One region of the Solibacillus sp. FSL H8-0538 genome, then DNA from elsewhere that is predicted to be linked to it. Evidence: riboswitches for the same ligand, from Rfam matches in the RefSeq annotation. Region 1 holds a riboswitch; each other region holds the start of a gene.
What was found. Region 1 has a riboswitch for S-adenosylmethionine ahead of MHH87_RS01700 (O-acetylhomoserine aminocarboxypropyltransferase/cysteine synthase family protein). Riboswitches for the same ligand answer to the same signal wherever they lie in the genome.
Positions count from the first base shown of each region.

Region 2: linked by a shared signal. The riboswitch ahead of metA (homoserine O-acetyltransferase MetA) and the one ahead of MHH87_RS01700 (O-acetylhomoserine aminocarboxypropyltransferase/cysteine synthase family protein) in region 1 are both predicted to bind S-adenosylmethionine.
Region 3: linked by a shared signal. The riboswitch ahead of MHH87_RS14050 (methionine ABC transporter ATP-binding protein) and the one ahead of MHH87_RS01700 (O-acetylhomoserine aminocarboxypropyltransferase/cysteine synthase family protein) in region 1 are both predicted to bind S-adenosylmethionine.

Region 1 covers NZ_JBBOPI010000001.1:356,157-358,426, reverse strand. The annotation lists gene MHH87_RS01700 (O-acetylhomoserine aminocarboxypropyltransferase/cysteine synthase family protein) at 1-1,230, opposite strand, end outside; SAM riboswitch class I at 1,352-1,467, opposite strand; gene MHH87_RS01695 (DASS family sodium-coupled anion symporter) at 1,786-2,270, shown strand, end outside.
Region 2 covers NZ_JBBOPI010000001.1:1,855,490-1,857,759, forward strand. The annotation lists gene MHH87_RS08720 (hypothetical protein) at 1-855, shown strand, start outside; SAM riboswitch class I at 917-1,023, shown strand; gene metA (homoserine O-acetyltransferase MetA) at 1,129-2,067, shown strand; gene MHH87_RS08730 (YczE/YyaS/YitT family protein) at 2,171-2,270, opposite strand, start outside.
Region 3 covers NZ_JBBOPI010000001.1:2,936,402-2,938,671, forward strand. The annotation lists gene MHH87_RS14045 (methionine ABC transporter permease) at 1-328, opposite strand, end outside; gene MHH87_RS14050 (methionine ABC transporter ATP-binding protein) at 321-1,349, opposite strand; SAM riboswitch class I at 1,566-1,670, opposite strand; gene MHH87_RS14055 (thioredoxin family protein) at 1,716-2,033, opposite strand; gene MHH87_RS14060 (toprim domain-containing protein) at 2,052-2,270, opposite strand, start outside.

The DNA.
Region 1 (2,270 bases):
TACCGCTTCTAGGCCAATTGATAAGCGAATGAGCTCCTCTGATACACCAGCCACTTTAAGTTCTTCTGCGGATAATTGTTGATGCGTTGTTGATGCTGGGTGAATAATTAGTGATTTAGCGTCTCCTACATTCGCAACATGTGAGAATAATTCAACATTATCAATCACTTGGCGACCCGCCTCACGTCCACCTTTAATGCCGAATGTTAAAATCGACCCGTAACCGTTTTTCAAATATTTCTTCGCTAAGTTATGCGAAGGGAAATCTTCAAAGCCATTGTAATTTACATAGTCCACGAATGGGTGGTTGCGTAAATATTCCGCGACTTTTTGTGTATTTTCATTATGACGGACAATACGCAAATGAAGCGTTTCAAGTCCTTGTAAGAAATTAAATGCCGCATCTGGAGATAATGTTGGACCAAAGTCTCGTAATAATTGAACGCGCAGTTTTGTGGCAAATGCAGCCCCTGCTGTGTCAATTCCGTAACGTAAGCCGTGGTAAGACGTATCTGGCTCTGTATAGCTTGGATGTCTCCCCTGCGCCCAATCAAATTTCCCAGCGTCTACAACGATGCCGCCAATTGTCGTACCGTGACCGCCAATCCATTTCGTTGCTGAATGGATGACAACATCTGCGCCAAACTCAATAGGGTTACTACCGTATGGAGAAGCAAATGTGCTATCGATTAATAATGGTAGGCCGTTTTCATGTGCGATATTTGCTACCGCTTCAACATCTAATACGTTTAAGCTCGGATTGCCAATAATTTCAGCAAATACCGCTTTTGTATTTTCCGTAATAGCCGCACGGAAGTTTTCAGGGTCTTTTTCGTCTACGAACTTCACCGTAATGCCGTAGCGTGGTAGTGTTTGCGCAAATAAATTATATGTCCCACCATATAGTGAACCTGCTGCAACAATTTCGTCGCCTGTGCCGGCTAAATTTAAAATGGAGAATGCGATTGCCGCTGCACCAGATGAAAGTGCGACTGCAGCTGATCCGCCTTCAAGTAACGCAACACGTTCTTCAAATGCAGCTACTGTAGGGTTTGTAATACGAGAGTATATATTGCCCGCTTCTTGAAGTGCGAAAAGACGTTGCGCATGAGCTGTGTCTTTGAAAGCGTAAGCTGTTGTACGGTATACCGGTACGGCAATTGCTCCTGTTACCGGGTCTGGCTTTTGCCCACCGTGTAATAATACTGTTTCTGGTCGTAAATTAGACATGAATAAATTCCTCCTAAATTGTTTTTCGATGGCTTGATCGGTGTAATAGAGGAGGATTTTTTGAAAACTAAAAAACCCTCTTCAGCTAAGAAGAGGGTTCGCAAATGAGCAAGTTTTCCTCCCCTTATCTTTCAAAATGCAATTGCATCTTGTAGGAATTAGCACCTTAGTCAGTTCCTCACTCACTTGGTTGCCGGGCATCTCAGGGCCTATTCCCTCCGCCGCTCTTGATAAGAGTTATGTGATTCATGTTCCATCGTTGTTTCACAGTATAAAGCAGAGTAGTTTTATAAGTCAACTTAAATTTTAAGTTTTTTCTGATAAATCAAACATTTATTTTGTTAAATTGCAAATACTACTTATATAGAAATAGTATTTTAACCAAACTTTAACAATCGAAATTACTGTAAATGTTATAATTTACATATCGTTATAGCAAGTACAGCTTCATTTTAATTACGTTCATTTTGTTCAGTGACGTTTTTAACATAATTTATTTAACGGTGATGTTCGCTTTAATTTTTTATTCAAATATAACAAGAGGAGGAATTAGTTATGTCTACTCAAACTGAAAAAAAACTTAACTTAAAGCCGCTGTGGATTGCTCTTGCCTTTGTCGCACTCACCATCATTACATTATTACCAAACGGCGGCGATTTACCAGTCGCAGGTCAACGTGCACTCGCGATTTTAGCGTTCGCCGTTATTTTATGGGTAACAGAGGCTGTTAGCTATCCAGTAAGCTCGGCAATGATTATTGCCCTTGTCACTTTAATGTTAGGCCTCGCCCCTTCAATGGAAGATCCAACCATAGAGTTAGGTACATCGGATGCATTAAAAATGGCCCTTGGTGGATTTAGTAATTCGGCCGTAGCACTTGTAGCCGCTGCCCTATTTTTAGCCGCAGCAATGCAAGTAACAAATTTACACAAACGTTTAGCTTTATGGATTTTATCTATTGTAGGAACAAAAACAAAAGCCATCGTATTTGGTGCTATTTTAGTATCCATTATCTTAGCATTCTTCGTACCATCTGCAAC
Region 2 (2,270 bases), 1.5 Mb from region 1:
ATCAAGTTACCTAAATGGGCGAGCTACACAACCCCATTTGAACTATATGCCTTTAGTGCAACAGTTGAAGATGAAGTTCTATTACTCTATAACATAACAACACCAGATACTGAAGAGGATACATTATTTGAATATAAGCTCGTACATTTAAAGGTACATGGTGCAGTCATCTTACACATTAAGTTACCGTTATTTGTCGATCGCATGGATCAGTTTTCAGATGGCTGTTATTTGTTTGTGAGTTCTCGCATTGCTATTGATGAAGGACCAAACGCGATAATTGCTAATAATCAAGGGAAGATTGTTAGTCAATTATTACTCGGTGATGGTATTAATTATATGCAAATTGATGACAGTGACCGCATTTGGGTTGGCTATACCGATGAAGGTGTCTATGGGAATTTCGGGTGGGACCCTAGTAATACAATCGGCCGTGAAGGTGTCGTCGTTTTTAATCGGTCAGGGAAGCGGCTATGGGATGCGCGTATGTTTGACATGGTGGAATGCTCTGCCATGAACATTAATAAGGAAGAACAACTTTTCTTTATTTACGATGATTTTAAGCTCGTGAAGGCCTATGATGATTTAGAAGGAAGCTTGAATTGCGGTTTTTGGTCCATTAGGGAACAATATTTTCAACATTTTGTACGCGATGAGGATGATACATTTATAGTGTCTGATTGGCAGGGGCAAGTAAGGCGTCTTTTCCCGCATAGTACAGACTATTTACCAGGACCCGTAATCAATTTCATGGACGATGCTAACAGTTTACTAGATGGTGAGATTTTGATGCGCGGTAATTATGTATATATGCTGCAGGACGATACGATTTATCGGAAGGAGTTCGGGAGGTAAAAATACATTTATAATTATTGCATAATTCCAAATTGCATGATATTATTAATCCAATTTAATAGTCTTATCAAGAGAAGCAGAGGGATATGGCCCGTTGAAGCTTCAGCAACCTCTAACATGGTTAGAAAGGTGCTACTTCCAGCAAGGGACTCCCTTGAGAGATAAGAACGAGCGATCAACCTCTCATTCTTTTTGCTGGAATGAGAGGTTTTATAATTTCACGGTGCCATATAGACTTCGCCCTTGTTAAAAACTAAAATGGGGGGAATACGAATGCCAATTAATATACCGAAACATTTACCCGCTGGAGAGCGATTGAAAGAAGAAAAAATTTTCGTAATGGAAGAAGACCGTGCGAAAACACAGCAAATCCGTCCTTTAAACATTTTAGTGTTTAATTTAATGCCGGAAAAAGAGAAAACCGAATTACAATTACTACGCTTATTAGGGAATACACCACTTCAAGTAAACGTGACATTTCTAAATACCGCTACATACGAATCAAAAAACGTCTCAAAATCTCACTTAGATACGTTTTATCAAACATTCGATGAAATCAAACACCGCCGCTATGACGGACTAATTATTACCGGGGCACCCGTTGAAAAAATGGACTTTGAAGCAGTTGGTTATTGGGAAGAAATTAAAACCATAATGGATTGGGCAAATGCCAATGTGACGTCAATCATGTATATATGTTGGGGCGCACAGGCAGCACTCTATCATCACTTTGGCATCGGAAAATTTGAGCTACCGAAAAAATGCTCTGGTATTTACTCACATGTCATTACCGATTTAACGGTAGACCTTGTACGCGGCTTTAGTGATGAATATGTCGCACCACACTCAAGACATACATCGGTTTCGATTGATGAGGTACGCGCACACCCTAATTTACGTTTACTAAGTTATTCAGATAACGCAGGGGTCTTTATTGTACAGTCGAAAAACAATAAGCATATTATGATTACCGGCCATCTAGAATACGATGCATCTACGCTCTCGGATGAATATTACCGTGATTTAGAGAAGGGCGACGAAATTGAGATGCCTGTGAACTACTTCCCGTACGACGATTCAACAAAGGCACCTAAAAATACTTGGCGCGCGCATTCCCACTTGCTGTTTTACAACTGGTTAAACTACTACGTATACCAAGAAACACCTTATAATTGGCATTTTGTTGAAGATGCGATTGAATTTCATATTTAGCCCTAAATACGATTTCTCGAAGATCCAAGAGAAATCGTATTTTATTTACATTAAAAAAGCGTAACGACAACGCTAGATGCGGGTCATTACACTTCTATTACTATTATCCAAGAATGGCACTGTCAACGCCAGATACTCGTTGAAATAAATTTATATTTATTGTTAGCGCCCATTGTACAACTGGGCCTAAACCGAATGCCATA
Region 3 (2,270 bases), 2.6 Mb from region 1:
CATAGAACGGCGCCGCACCGATAATAAGCGCAGGTAATGCCGCATTTACACCACGAATCGTGCCAAGTAAAAAATTTGTAAATGGAATTAATAAAATTATAAGCACGATAAACGGAATGGAACGGAAAATATTTACGACAGATCCTGTTAAAAAATGCGCTACTTTATTTGCCCCTATTTGATTGGGACTCGTTAAAAATAGTAAAATCCCGATTGCTAGACCGAGCACAAAGGTTACACCTGTTGAAATTACAGTCATATAAAGTGTTTCATACGTCGCTTCCCACATTTTGTCCCACACGACGTTCGGAAATAATTGACTAAGCATGCTCAATCACCTCCGTTTTAATTTCATGCTGCTCAAGTATTGCTAGTGCAGCATCTATATCCGCTTGCTGTCCATCAATATGCACGAACAATGTACCGTACGGACCACTAGTTGTATGAGAAATATCACCTTGAACGATATTAATGGCAATATCAAACTGCTTAATAATTTGCGAAATGACTGGTTGCTCTGTCGTTTGTCCAACGAATGATAGCTTAATGATGTTCCCAGATTTATATTTCGCTAAAATTTGCTCTAAAGATTCTTGCGTTTCTTGTGTTGCACCTGATACTTGTGAAACGAATTTTTTCGTAATTGGTGCTTGCGGGTGTTGGAATACTTGTAGCACCTCACCTTGCTCCACTACTTGTCCAGCTTCCATAACAGCGACGCGGTGACAAATTTTACGAATAACGTGCATTTCGTGTGTGATTAGTACAATCGTTAAGCCAAGTCTTTTATTAATATCTAAAAGAAGCTCTAAAATTGAATCCGTCGTTTCCGGGTCAAGTGCAGATGTTGCTTCATCACATAAAAGTACTTCTGGGTTATTCGCTAAGGCGCGCGCAATACCGACACGCTGCTTTTGTCCTCCCGAAAGCTCTGAAGGATACGCTTTGCCGCGACCAGTAAGACCAACAAGTTCAATTAACTCTTCTACACGTTTTACACGTTCTGCTTTGGGAACACCTGCAATTTCAAGCGGGAAGGCGATGTTTTCCGCCACAGTGCGTGACCATAAAAGGTTGAAGTGTTGGAAGATCATACTAATTTTTTGACGAGCCTCGCGTAGTTTTCGTCCTGAAGCAGATGATAGCTCATTGCCACTAACTGTAACTAAGCCCTTTGTTGGCTTTTCTAAACCATTTAACAGGCGAATCATTGTACTTTTACCGGCACCACTATAACCGATAATGCCATAGATTTCTCCTTGCTTAATCGATAAGTTTACATTTTCAACAGCTGTTAAGTCGCCATTTTTCGTTTTATAAACTTTCGTAATATTTTTTAATTCAATCATTACTGTACTCCTTCTAAAAACAGCATCCTCTGCGCTGCTTTATTTTGTAAACCAAGAGTGTTAATGCGCCGGTTTACACCCGAACTGGCGAACTGACCAACATCATGTTGGCATCGAACTCGAGGGCGTGGCGATTAAACCTAGACGTAAACGAAAAAACCTTTCTACTTGAAGACATAGTAGAAAGGTTTTCGCATTTTTATACGTTCAACCGTTCTCTCATCTCTCAAAGCTTAACTTTGTGTGACTTGGCACCTTTTCATCATACATGCTGGTTGCCGGGCTTCATAGGGCACTTCCCTCCGCCTCTCTTTATAAGAGTAACGCTATTAAATTTTTTATTATGAATGTTACTTTATCACGCTATCAATTATGCGTCAAATGTTTTTTTAATATTTCATACAAAAATGGTACGGATTGAAATGCATAGATTTTATCTACGATTTCACCTCTTTGCGATATAACTAGGCAGGGCACACTTTCTATTTCAATATCATAAGCGAGCTGCTCCATATAATTTAAATTGGCTTTCCCTAATGGGAGATTTGGGAGTAATTGTTCCACAACATCCATCATTTTTGATGCAACTGCACACGTACCACACATCGGTGTATATAAATAAAAGGCAGTTAACGGCTGCTCTTGCATTTGTTGTTCCCACTTTTGTCTAGTCCATTCGTTCATCTGCTTCATCCTATACTTTTATTTGTGAACGGCAAATTTTGCTACCTCTAATAGCTGAAGTAAAATAGCACTTGGAGTTTCGGCTACTTCTATATATTGCTTCGGGATGACGAGCTGTATCGCATCAGAATAGCAACGCTTCATGAGCTTACGTAATTTCTCTCCGTTTTTATCGGCATCAAACATTGTATACAGATCGCAATGCTCATAAGGCTCGATAAGCGTGATTAAGTCTTC